Regions from separate parts of the Metabacillus hrfriensis genome, predicted to be linked through region 1. Evidence: riboswitches for the same ligand, from Rfam matches in the RefSeq annotation. Region 1 holds a riboswitch; each other region holds the start of a gene.
The links. Region 1 has a riboswitch for thiamine pyrophosphate ahead of tenA (thiaminase II). Riboswitches for the same ligand answer to the same signal wherever they lie in the genome.
Positions count from the first base shown of each region.

Region 2: it holds a riboswitch for thiamine pyrophosphate, as region 1 does, so the genes downstream of both, thiM (hydroxyethylthiazole kinase) here and tenA (thiaminase II) in region 1, are expected to answer to the same signal.
Region 3: it holds a riboswitch for thiamine pyrophosphate, as region 1 does, so the genes downstream of both, tenA (thiaminase II) here and tenA (thiaminase II) in region 1, are expected to answer to the same signal.
Region 4: it holds a riboswitch for thiamine pyrophosphate, as region 1 does, so the genes downstream of both, thiC (phosphomethylpyrimidine synthase ThiC) here and tenA (thiaminase II) in region 1, are expected to answer to the same signal.

Region 1 is NZ_CP126116.1:1,245,670-1,248,847, reverse strand. It holds gene thiO (glycine oxidase ThiO) at 1-642, opposite strand, end outside; gene tenI (thiazole tautomerase TenI) at 639-1,247, opposite strand; gene tenA (thiaminase II) at 1,244-1,930, opposite strand; TPP riboswitch at 2,003-2,112, opposite strand; gene QLQ22_RS06110 (monovalent cation:proton antiporter family protein) at 2,182-3,178, opposite strand, start outside.
Region 2 is NZ_CP126116.1:2,755,646-2,758,823, reverse strand. It holds gene QLQ22_RS13725 (sodium-dependent transporter) at 1-577, shown strand, start outside; gene QLQ22_RS13720 (LysE family translocator) at 673-1,269, shown strand; TPP riboswitch at 1,740-1,848, shown strand; gene thiM (hydroxyethylthiazole kinase) at 1,900-2,718, shown strand; gene thiD (bifunctional hydroxymethylpyrimidine kinase/phosphomethylpyrimidine kinase) at 2,705-3,178, shown strand, end outside.
Region 3 is NZ_CP126116.1:4,079,454-4,082,631, reverse strand. It holds gene QLQ22_RS20380 (MurR/RpiR family transcriptional regulator) at 303-1,064, opposite strand; TPP riboswitch at 1,637-1,740, shown strand; gene tenA (thiaminase II) at 1,855-2,538, shown strand; gene QLQ22_RS20370 (ECF transporter S component) at 2,538-3,134, shown strand; gene QLQ22_RS20365 (ABC transporter ATP-binding protein) at 3,112-3,178, shown strand, end outside.
Region 4 is NZ_CP126116.1:4,501,280-4,504,457, forward strand. It holds gene QLQ22_RS22335 (PAS domain S-box protein) at 1-1,086, opposite strand, end outside; gene QLQ22_RS22340 (Ger(x)C family spore germination C-terminal domain-containing protein) at 1,280-1,408, opposite strand; TPP riboswitch at 1,542-1,651, shown strand; gene thiC (phosphomethylpyrimidine synthase ThiC) at 1,774-3,178, shown strand, end outside.

The DNA of each region.
Region 1 (3,178 bases):
CTCCTTTATCAGCCGGCTGCTCCATGTGCCATTTGCAAGAATAAGAGCTTCGCAAAAAAACGTATCTTGAGGCGTTTCGATTTCATAGTGTGAGCCTTCAAATCTGCTGACTTTGTATACTGGTGTGTTTTCAAAGATTTTTCCGCTCATCAGCTGAATGGCTTTTGTAAAGGCTTTGCACAGCGCGGCTGGAGTAAGCTTTCCATCTTTTTCAATTTTCAGAGCCCCGTAAATCGCATCTGTTATGCCTTTTTCATATTCTTGGACTTTTTCTTTGGAATGCCATTCTACGTCCTTTTCAATTTCTGCTCTTTTTTTCAAAGAATCGGCTTCCTCAGCCGTCATTGCCAGTTTGTACATTCCATTGTATTGAAGCTGTATGTCAATTCCGCTTTCCAGCAGTAAATCATGAGCTAATTTTGGATAAAGCGCCTGGCTTTCTTTAGCAAACCTGAAAAAAGCATCATCCTTTTCAGTTTCAGTATGGGCGCCAAGCATACCCGCCGCAGCACTGGATGCTCCGCTGCCTGTTTTTCCGCTTTCAAATACCGCAACTCGAAGTCCGGCTTTCGCTAAATAATAGGCAGAGGCAAGCCCGATGACTCCTCCGCCGATAATGCCGGCATCAAATAAAGGCTTCAATGGCCCATCCCCCTTTTTAATTGATCAGCAAGTTCAAGTGCCGCATGACTTGGATGCTCCGCTGAAAAAACATAGGACATCACGGCTGCTCCCTCAATCTTTATATCTCTTAGATCAGGAATGACAGCAGGATTGATTCCTCCAATTGCAATGACTGGAATGCTGACAGATTCCGCTATTTCCGCAAGCTTGCTTATCCCTCTTGCTTCTAGACCATTTTTTGATGATGTTTGGAATACATGCCCGAAAAGGAGACGATCTGCCCCATTTTCAGCACAATATACTGCTTCAGCAGCAGTGTGGACTGAACAGCCTACCTCAAGATGCGGGAAGCGCTGTTTCACCAGTTTCACATTGAAGCTGTGCGATGGGAGCTGAACCTGATGCAAACCAGAAAGAACAGCTGCATCCACACGGTCATTCATGACAAGCTTTGATTTCGGAACCCCATTTTGATGGAGCTCTTCAATTAAGCTGATCAGTTCCCCAGCTGATTTATTCTTCTCTCTAATATGAATGGCATCTGCAGAGGTATGTATATCTGTGATGATTTTTACGAGCTCTGCAGCAGAGTGCCGTCCATCTGTGACAAGGTGCAATTTCACTTTTGCATCAGCATGGTTTGTGTCTCATCCCACGCTTCCATCTTTTCCGCCATATCCCAAAAACGATATTCATACATCGAGCTGATGAGGAAGTTTTCCTTCATCATTTGTCTCTCGTGATCGCTTGCACGCAGAGCAAGCTCGTCAAATCTTGCAATCTGCTCGAGGACAAGCTCTTTAAACCAATCACCGTGATAAGTCGCAATCCATTTCTCATAAACTTCATCACCAGGCTTGCAATCTTTCAGGTGCTCCCCGACTTCATAATAGAGCCAATAGCATGGAAGCAGAGCTGCAATGATTTCACCAAGATTTCCTGTCGCAACTGAACGGTACATATGGGAGGTGTAAGCATACGCAGTTGGCGATGGCTTAAACTCCTTCCGTTCGGTGTCTGTGATTCCAAGCAGGACAGAAAATTGCTGATGCAAAGAGAGCTCTGCTTCATAGGTTCCCTGTGAATGAACGGACATCCGGTATGTTGTATGAAGGTCAGGGGCCATCGCCCCTGCAAAAGCCTGCACTTTTGCAAAATGCGTTAAGTAATAAGAATCCTGCATCACATAGTATTTAAATTTCTCCTTTGAAAGGCTGCCTTCGCCAATTCCTTTTACAAAAGGATGTTCAAAGCTTCCTTCCCACCATTTATCTGCATACTCCCGGCATTCTTTTGAAAATGACATGTTTTGTTCCTCCTCATTTTTAGTATAAAAACGGCAAAAAACCACTTTTCGCATAGAAAAGTGGTGTATGAATAGACCTTTACACCACTTCCCTACGCTGGTTTTAGCCAGATCAGGTTCGGAGGGTCTTGAAGGCAAACTTCAATCTCAGCCCTTCTAAAAGGGCTCCCCTAGCGGTTGTTTATATATTATTTTAGAAATATTTACATGTACATCATACCATGCTCAAAGAAACTTTCAAGTCAAAATTATCAACTTTTATGGAACTCAAGCTCTTGCCTGAGCTCATCCACATATTCAGCTGATCCAGTCAGAATCAGTAAATCTCCGCGTTTCAGCTCTGTATCGCCATGCGGCACAATCGATTCATTTTCCCTGAAAATACGGACAAAAATAACGTCGCCTGTAAATGGAAAGCTGCGGAGCACCATGCCATCGTAGCGTCTGTTGTTCATTTTTATCTGATAAAGAGCTGAATCGTTATTGGTCAGAATCTTCATGATGCCAGGTGCTTCAATAAGAGCCCTCAGCAAGGTTTTGGTAGAAAGCAGAACAGAGAAGACATCAATGTCTTTCGCTCTTAGCTGCTCGTCTAATAATGGTGATGAGATGCTTGCAATCACCCGTCCAACTTCAACCTCTTTTGCAAACATGGCGATTTCAGCATTCGTATCCTCATCTCCTGCAGCAGCAATAAGGATATCAGCTTCAAATACTCCCTGGGACTGCAGGGTCTCAATTGAGTAATCTTCAAGCTCCTCAATATGAAACAATGATTCAGCGATCTGCTGTTCATTTTTATCGACATAAGTATGATACACCGTCGTATCGTACATCTTCGGATTTAACTCGCGTGTCACCGGCAGTGTCATTTGATTGGCTCCTATAAAAGCTACCTTCAGCTTCTTTTGCGAAGACAGCTGTTCAGGGAAAAGCTTCTTAAATCCAATCGGAGTAAAAATACTCGTCAGAACAGCCGTTAAAATGAGCGCACCTGACATTTGTGCATCAATCACATTTACTCTTTCTCCAATGGTAGCTGCCGCAATAACAAGGGAAAGGGTTGATGTCAGCAAAAATCCTGAAGCAAGCGTTGTTTTTGTGTCATACCATCTCTTCAGTAAATAAATCGGCACAATTTTAGAGATCAGCAAGGCAATAAACAGCAATGGGATCAGCATTAAAATTTTTGGATCCTTAAACATCGACCATACATCAAGATCGACACCAACCATAACAAAGAAGATC
Region 2 (3,178 bases), 1.5 Mb from region 1:
TGTTATGGCAGGATTAGCTATTTTCCCGGGAGTTTTTACATTTGGACTGAAGCCTGATGCTGGGCCTGTCTTGTTATTTAATGTTCTGCCGACCGTTTTTAATCAAATGGCATTTGGAATGATATTCTTTGTTGCCTTCTTACTGCTTTTCTTATTTGCTTCATTAACATCAGCGTTTTCGATGCTTGAAATTATAGTATCTGTAATCGCTAAAGGTGATGCTAATAAACGGATTAAATGGTCTTGGATCATTGGACTGACTATATTCGCAGTCGGAGTGCCATCTGCTTTATCATTTGGAATCTGGAGTGAAGTAAGCATTTTTGGAAAATCAATTTTCGATGCAGCTGATTATTTGGTCAGCAATATTTTGATGCCGATTGGCGCTCTGCTGATCTCCATCTTTGTTCCTTTGAAAATGAAAAAATCCATGCTTTACTCAGAACTTGCTAACGGTTCGTCTTTATCTAAAGGACTCTTTAACACTTGGTTCTTTTTAATGAGATATGTAGCTCCAATTGCTATTTTCCTTGTTTTGCTGGATGTTTTAGGAATCTGGAAACTACTTTCCCGTTAAATTAGGCTCTATCAAGCTTTCCCTCCGTATGTTAAAATAGGTAAAATTCAGAATGGAGGGTGATAAGCTTGGAGCACTTATCATTATTTATCATCATGTCGATCTTATTAATTTTATTGCCTGGACCTGATACAGCCATCGCTACTAAGAATACAATCACTGGCGGGAGGGCAGGAGGAATGAAAACAGTGTTCGGGACCTTGACAGCACTTTTAATTCATACTTTTGCAGCTGTGTTAGGTTTATCAGCACTTATTGTCAAATCAGCTTTTCTCTTTTCAATCCTGAAGTACGCAGGAGCTTGCTACCTCATTTATTTAGGACTTAAATCATTATGGACTCTAAAAAAACCGGGCAGAATACAAGATAGAGAAGAACAAAAGCCTGAAGCAAAACAAGTCAACTGTTATAGACAGGGATTTTTGACAAATCTCCTAAACCCTAAGGTAGCTGTTTTCTTTTTAACCTTTTTGCCGCAATTTTTGGAGCCGGGATCAAATACTTTTACACAGTTTATGATCATGGGATTAACATACACTATTCTTACTTTTATTTGGTTTATTATTTATATTTATTTGATTCATCAATTGAGTGCTTTCATGAAGAAGCCAGCTGTACAAAATTGGATGGAAGGCATTACCGGAGCAGTACTCATTGGATTTGGCATTAAATTAGCATTGGAAAGAAAGTAAAGACATCAGATATGATGTCTTTTTTATTTTGGCTGCCGATCTGGCTTGCTTTGAAAATACTTTTAGCACTAATAGGAACCAATAAACCAAGGAAGCTGGGTTCTTATTATTTGATTCACATAAATGAACCTGGAAAGGAATAATAATCCATTCCTGCCAAATCGGATCGAAAATTGAGGAAATAAAAATGATAATACAGTCTATTGTCTGAATCAATAGAAGCTGATGAAAAAAGAACTTGGTGATTGCCCGTTTTGAGTGCCTCATAGATTTTCTCCGAGTATGATTCCTGCATATAAAAATTGGACTTGAAATTGTGCCTTTATACATTCATTTGCCATTTCAGTTTGGGATTCCAATTATACTTATTTTCATTTTATTGATAAAAACAAAAGTGATGGAGAAAAAAAACAGCTGCTTAATGGTTGCAAATCCAGTGTCAGAAGAGTAGACTTTGAATCATAAAATAAAATAATGAAAACGGGAGCTTGTGGAATCAGGCTGAGAGTACGGCTATCTGCCGTAGACCGAATGAACCTGTTGGATAATGCCAGCGCAGGGATGTGATTCAGGGATACATATGAGCACTTTGCCGCGGCAGAGTGCTCTTTATTATGGGGAGGAAAAAATATGATAGAGCCTAAAACGATTGATGCGATTCTAGAAAAAGTAAGAAAAGAAAAACCTCTGGTGCACAATATTACAAACGTTGTGGTAACGAATTTTACAGCAAATGGCCTGTTAGCAATCGGAGCATCGCCGGTCATGGCTTACGCCAAGGAAGAAGTGGCGGATATGGCGAAAATTGCTGGGGCACTCGTATTAAATATTGGCACCTTAAACGAAGAAAATGTAGAAGCGATGCTGCTTGCAGGGAAATCTGCCAATAAGCATGGCGTGCCAGTCATTTTTGATCCGGTTGGTGCAGGCGCAACAAAATACCGTACTGAAACAGCACAAAAAATCGTAAAGGAACTGGAGATCACTGCAGTTAGAGGGAATGCTGCTGAAGTGGCAAATGTCGTTGGGGAGAGCTGGTCGATAAAAGGAGTCGACTCCGGTGACGGCGAAGGTGACATAATCGAACTTGCTGTAAAAGCTGCAAAGCAGTTAAACACTATTGCGGTCATTACAGGAAAACAGGATATTGTTTCAGATGGAGAAACAACATATATATGCAAAAATGGTAATTCTCTATTAACTAAAGTAACAGGTGCAGGCTGCTTGCTCACCTCTGTTATCGGCGCATTTTGCGCTGTTGAAAAAGATTATGTTCGTGCTTCTGCTGCAGCATTAGCGGTTTACGGGAGTGCTGCAGAACTTGCAGCTGAAGGAATTGAAGGTCCCGGAAGCTTTCAAATCGAGTTTTTAAACAATCTTTATACCATTTCAGCTGATAATATTCAAAAACTTTCTGCGCTTGAGGAGGTCAGCCATGTCAATCTCTAAAGCACTGACAATTGCAGGCTCTGACAGCGGAGGCGGAGCAGGAATTCAGGCGGATTTAAAAACGTTTCAGGAATTGAATGTATACGGAATGTCTGCCATTACAGCGGTTACCGCTCAAAACACACTAGGTGTACATGGTGTGTTTCCATTAACAGCGGACGCGGTTGTGCAGCAGATTGAAGCGATTGGCTCAGACATTGGAGCTGATGCCATTAAAACCGGAATGCTTTTTAATAGTGAAATTATTGAAGCTGTTTCTGAACAAATAAAGAGGTTCAATTGGAGCAAAGTGATTGTAGATCCCGTCATGATAGCCAAAGGCGGTGCTTCATTATTGCAGGATGAAGCAGTAGAAGCATTGAAAAATCATTTGCTTCCGCTTGCTTTGGTCGTTACTCCCAACATTCCAGAAGCTGAAGTGCTGACGGGTTTGAACATTCTCAATCTTGATGATCGTCAG
Region 3 (3,178 bases), 2.2 Mb from region 1:
TCTCCTTTTTCCAAAGTCAGGTTGCGAGCTAGCTGCTCATGTAAGTTTTCTATCAACTTACGGGTATAGCATAGCTTTATTAGTACTGTGTTGCAATCGCTTTCATGTTTGTTGTACACAGTTACTTTTTTTGTAACGAGCTTACATACAAAAAGAGTATAGAAGTTCTGAAATCCCTCTCATATTCTTTACCTCACCTCAAAAATTAAGTCTGAAAGGGTTTCTTTTATTGAAGTTTTAAGTTTCGTTCCCTTTGCCTTCATAAAAAAAAGTTTCTAGTATTTACTAGAAACCTCTTAGTACTAATGATTCATATACGTCAGGATAATGAAATCCAAAATAATGCTTAACGGAAATCTCGAACTCATATCTAATTCGCCATAATATCCGTTTGTAATATGTGCATGAAAAGTGAGATCAACTTCTTGTTCCAACCGGCTATTCCGTCGGCCAACGACGGCTATTGTCTTTACGTTCTTCTCTTTTAATATATTTGCAAACTCTAGTATATGTAATGTTTCTCCACTATATGATACTAAAATGGCTAAATCATTTTCAGATAAACTATTGGCCACGCATCTTAGTTCATCCCAATCTTCACGTGCACTGCAGATTCTTCCTGAAAAGGTAAGCTTTCTAGCAGCTTCCACACAAGTTGGAAGTGATGCCCCAACCCCAAAAAACTCAACATAATTACTTTCTTTAATATACGCTGCAGCTTTTTGAATCTTTTCTTCATTGAGATTCTGTAAGGTTTGCTCCATTTCTTTTTTTACTCGATCTATTTGAGTCAATATCGTATTAGAAGAAATAATATTTTCATCATCTTTATCATAATCAACATATTTACTTAACGTGTATTTTAAATCTTGGAATCCCTCGTAGCCTAACTGTTTACAAGTTCTGCTAATCGTTGCGGTTGATACAAATAATTCTTTGGCAAGATCATTCACATTGGACTGAACAACGAGATTCGGGTTTATTAAAATATAGTCTAATACCTGTTTCTCTAACTGGCTTAATTGATCTCTGCGTTGAGATAATCGCTTTAAGAATGTTTTCATCGTTCATCACCACTCTATATTATTCCTTATACTATAGCATATCCATGAAACTCTAAAACAAAAGCTTTTATTGGTATACAGTAATCTTGGGATCATCTTTTTTTCATCTTCAGTTCCATTTTAGTTAATCACATTACCAATGTCATTTTATGCAAATTCCAGAAAAAAGAGTCAGGATCATTTCTGATGGAATCAAAGTGGTACGGTGGATAATAAATTGATTCCTGCCGAAGGAAAACTAAAAGGTAAGCACGTAAAGATTCTGCCATCAATGTTGAGAGCAGTGAGAACTGCACTTTTTGATTGCTGTAAAATCTGATGTCAGCTGCAAATATACAGCTAGAATTGCGCTCTTTAATTATATTGAGGCCAATTAATCGAAGAATTTCTTGTGGGATTTATGGAGATTTTGAAATGATTCTTATTAAAGGTGTCTCATTATCCCGAAACTTCTAATCATAACTTCAGGGCTCTTTAACAAATGGAGTTAACAAAGTTTCATACTAATCCTGTAATTATAAATTGATTGACTTTAATAGAAAGCATGTGTACAGTAAATATTAAATTAATAGGAAGACCACTAGGGGAGCCATTTTATGGCTGAGACAGGAGTTATCCTGGACCCTTTGAACCTGATCTAGTTCATACTAGCGTAGGAAAGTGGAGTCCGTGTATGAATATATACAATTATTCTGCCGCTCCATTTTTGGAGCGGTTTTTTTCGTATTTAACTTATAGTAGCCGCTCCCTATAGTGTCTTCCCGTTATAACCAATAAGGGGGCTAAATATATGAGTTTTTCAGCAGAACTAAGAAAAGAAGCAAATCCTATCTTTCATGCGATTTTCGAACATCCTTTTGTCCAAGGAATTGCCAATGGGGAATTAAAAAAGGAACAATTAATTCATTATGTTAAACAGGACTTTGAATATTTGAGTTCCTTTATCAGAATCTATGGAATAGCGGTCTCGAAGTGTGAGAATCGTGAAGATATGGATATGTTTAATCAGCAAATTTCATTTATATTAAAAAGTGAAATCCACCCGCATAATAACTTTTGTCAAGTAGCGGGAGTTCCATATGAAGTATTACAAGGGTATCCGTTATCACCATCTTCCCATCATTACATACGTCATATGCTTACAGTTGCACACGAAGGAACACTAGGGGAAATTTTAGCTGTCTTATTACCATGTCCGTGGACATATTGGGAGATTGGGAAAAGAATATTAAATGAAGTTAATCCAGACCGCTCTCATCCATTTTATGATTGGATAAATTTTTATGGGAATCGTACAGATTCGATTACAACCAAATTTTGTGACCGGATAGATGAGTGGGCAAAGGAAGCAACAGAGAGAGAAAAAGAAAAGATGAAAGAACATTTTTTAATAAGTTGTCAGCTTGAATATATGTTTTGGGATATGGCCTATAAACTCGAAGAATGGCCTGTGAAAATGGAGGTAGTTAAGTGATGAGCTGGAAGATGAAAGAAGTAGTTCTTGCTGTCATTCTAGCGGTGGCTTGTGGAGTTATTTATTTAGGATGGTCTACTCTTTGGATTCCGATTTCCGCTATTGTGGGGCCGGTGGGCGCAGGATTTATGTTTGGGATTTGGGTGATTGCCAGTCCAATAGTAGCGTATATTATCCGAAAACCGGGTGCGGCGCTTATTGCAGAGGTTGCAGCGGCAGCAGTAGAGTTATTAACAGGAAGTCATTTTGGTCTATCGGCCCTTTTAATTGGCGTCTTTCAAGGTATTGGTTCAGAAATCGCATTCGCGATATTCAGATATAAACGCTACAACCTGTTTACATTAATGCTGTCTGGGGCTCTTGCAGCGGTTGGAAGCATGATCTATAACTTAATCGCCAACGGTTTTGGATATTACACGACAGAAGTATTTTTTGTTACGTTAGTAATTCATGTGATAAGCGGAATGATTCTCGGTGGCTGGTTAGCGAAAGCAGTCGTGGACTCACTGGCAAAAACAGGTGTTTTAGAACAATATGAAATTATGAAGGAAAAAAGGAAAAGGGAACACTTAAATGGAAATGTTTCTGGGATGTAAGGATCTATCTATTCGCTTTTATAATCGTTCTGAAAAAATACTAA
Region 4 (3,178 bases), 1.8 Mb from region 1:
TTTTCCCTCAAACAAGACAGCCTGTCCTGTATGACTGATCTTGTGATAAGGGATGGTGACAGGTCCTTTTGTGGTTAAAAGGGTGTGTATAATCCCTTCTGCTTTAGCATGATCATCAACAAGTATATATTTAAAGACATTTTGCCCGATCATACGCTCAGGCTCATATCCCAGGACTTTTTTATAAGAGGGCGATGCGTATATATAATTTCCTTTAAGATCGACTACACATATTAAGTCGTTGCTGTGTTCTAAAATGATCCGGTACTTGCTTTCGCTTTTTCTCAATTTTTCTTCTGTTTGCTTCCGCTGTGTAATGTTTCTTGAAATGACGATCGCATGCTTTAAGGATTCATTTTCAGTGACGGGAATTCCATGCGACTCAAGCCATATATAAGTATGATCCTTGCATAAATATCGATACTCAACCGTCATCTGTCTATTTTCCTTGAGCATTTTATAAAATTGGCCGGCAATCAGCTCCCTGTCCTCCGGATGAACGAATTGAAAAGGAGTGTATCCGACTGCTTCTGATATATCATACCCAAGTACTTCTTTATAAGACGGAGATACATAGGTGAAAAGTCCGTTTGCATCTAGAAGCCCAACGATATCACGCATATTTTCAGTAATCAGACGGAACTTTTTTATCGTTTCCTCGTGTTCTTGTTCAAGTTTTTTCTTAATTGTGACATCTCTTATAATCACCTGGGTGGATTGCCTGTCCCCCCATATGTTTGGCAGTGATGTTACTTCCATGGTTAAGGGCAATCCTCGTCTGGTATACCAGATCTGTTCCATTGAAGACGGTGTGAAACCATTTTTTGTATCGGTGATCCGCTGCTCAATTATCTCTCTATGCTGAGGATCAATTGAATTCCAGATGGATTTTCCAATGAGATCCTCCTTGCACTTTAACTCTAACAGATTCATGGCAGAAGGATTTATATATGTCCACTTTCGGTTTTCGTGAATTAAAAATGCGGTTGGAGAGTTCTCAAGCTGATTAAGATAGACTTCCATTAAGCCATCGAGTCTTTCCTGAGAAAGAAATTTCTCTTCATGAGCCTGTTCTTGCTTCTTCATCGCGGTCCATCTCCTCCAAATACATACATATCCTTAATATATCAAAAATTCAATTAATAAGGTACTGCCCTAGTAGCGAATAAATAAAAAGCCCGTATTTTATGATCAATACGGGATGTGTTTCTAATGAATTTTGACTCTTCCACGGCATTGTTGATTTTCACTCACTTTTAATGAAGCTTCGTATTAGCCATTAATTAATAATCCCATGGTGGACTATTTCCACACTTACTTTAGGTTCAATCAGGATGTTTGGATAATCCTCCTCCCATTTTACCTTTTTCCAGATAGCGGGATGATAGGCAATGAGCTCTCTCCCAATACCAACGGACTGAAATCAGGTACAATGAACCACATGATTGTTTCTCAAGCATACTCAAAATTTATAATTGTGAAAATTATCACTTGCAAGATTGCCGATTTACCTGCTATATTGCTAACAAATGAATATTTTTTCATTCTGCTGGGGGAGTCCATGATGCTGGACTGAGAGAAGAACGCAATTCTTTGACCCTTTGAACCTGATCTGGATGATGCCAGCGTAGGGAAGCGGTGTGGCGTAGGCCGTTTTTTTTGGCTTTTTACACATACTGTTCCAAGGGTTCTGTTCATTAACAGAACCCTTTTTCTATTTCTTTCGCGGGTGCAGATCAAAACTCTATTAAACGATATAAGGAGGAGTTAAGATTGGATTTCGCATTCACTAAACAGTTTGATGGCAGCAAAAAGATGTATAAAACAGGATCAAGAGAGGACATTCGTGTTCCATTTCGGAAAATTGAGCTTGCACAGGATAATGAACCAGTGCTTGTTTATGATACGAGTGGTCCTTATACGGATCAAGCCGCTGCCATTGATATTAAAAAGGGGTTACCTGAAGTCAGAAGAAGCTGGATTTTTGAACGGGATGATGTGGAAGAATATTCAGGTCGCAGAGTCAAGCCTGAGGATAACGGCCGACAAGGGGATATGACTTCAAATGAAAACGTCTTTACTGGCGATAGAAAAGTACTGCGGGCAAAAAAGAATGCCAATGTCACTCAGCTTCATTACGCCAGAAAAGGAATCATTACACCTGAGATGGAGTTTATAGCCATTCGTGAAAACATGGACCCTGAGTTCATTAGAAGTGAAGTTGCAAGCGGCAGAGCCATTATACCTGCAAACATCAATCATAGAGAAAGTGAACCTATGATCATAGGCAAACATTTTCATGTCAAAATTAATGCAAATATAGGCAACTCTGCAGTAACCTCATCCATTGAAGAAGAAGTTGAAAAAATGACATGGGCAATCAAATGGGGTGCTGACAACATCATGGATTTATCGACAGGCAAAGATATTCACACCACCCGGGAGTGGATTATCAGAAATTCACCAGTACCGGTTGGAACAGTGCCCATCTACCAGGCGCTTGAAAAAGTAAAAGGCATTGCTGAGGATTTAACCTGGGAAGTGTACAGAGATACCTTAATTGAACAGGCGGAACAAGGGGTCGATTACTTTACAATCCATGCAGGTGTTTTGCTGAGGTATATCCCTCTTACAATTAAAAGAACAACCGGGATTGTATCAAGAGGAGGATCCATTCTTGCAGGATGGTGCTTAGCCCACCACGAAGAAAACTTTCTCTATACCCATTTTGAGGAGATTTGCGAGATTTTAAAACGTTATGATATTTCCATTTCATTAGGCGATGGCCTGCGTCCCGGATCGATTGCAGATGCAAATGATGAAGCACAATTTGCAGAACTTGAAACCCTGGGTGAGCTCACGAAAATCGCATGGAAGCATGACGTACAGGTGATGATTGAAGGTCCTGGCCATGTTCCAATGCACATGATTCGCGAAAATGTAGAAAAGCAGCAGGAAATTTGCCATGAGGCACCTTTTTATACACTTGGACCATTAACGACAGATATCGCACCAGGCTATGATCATATCACTTCAGCTATAGGTGCAGCGATGATTGGCTGGTTCGGTACCGCGATGCTTTGCTATGTAACGCCGAAAGAGCATTTGGGATTGCCTAATAAAGATGATGTTCGCGAAGGAGTCATTGCCTATAAAATTGCTGCACACGCCGCTGACC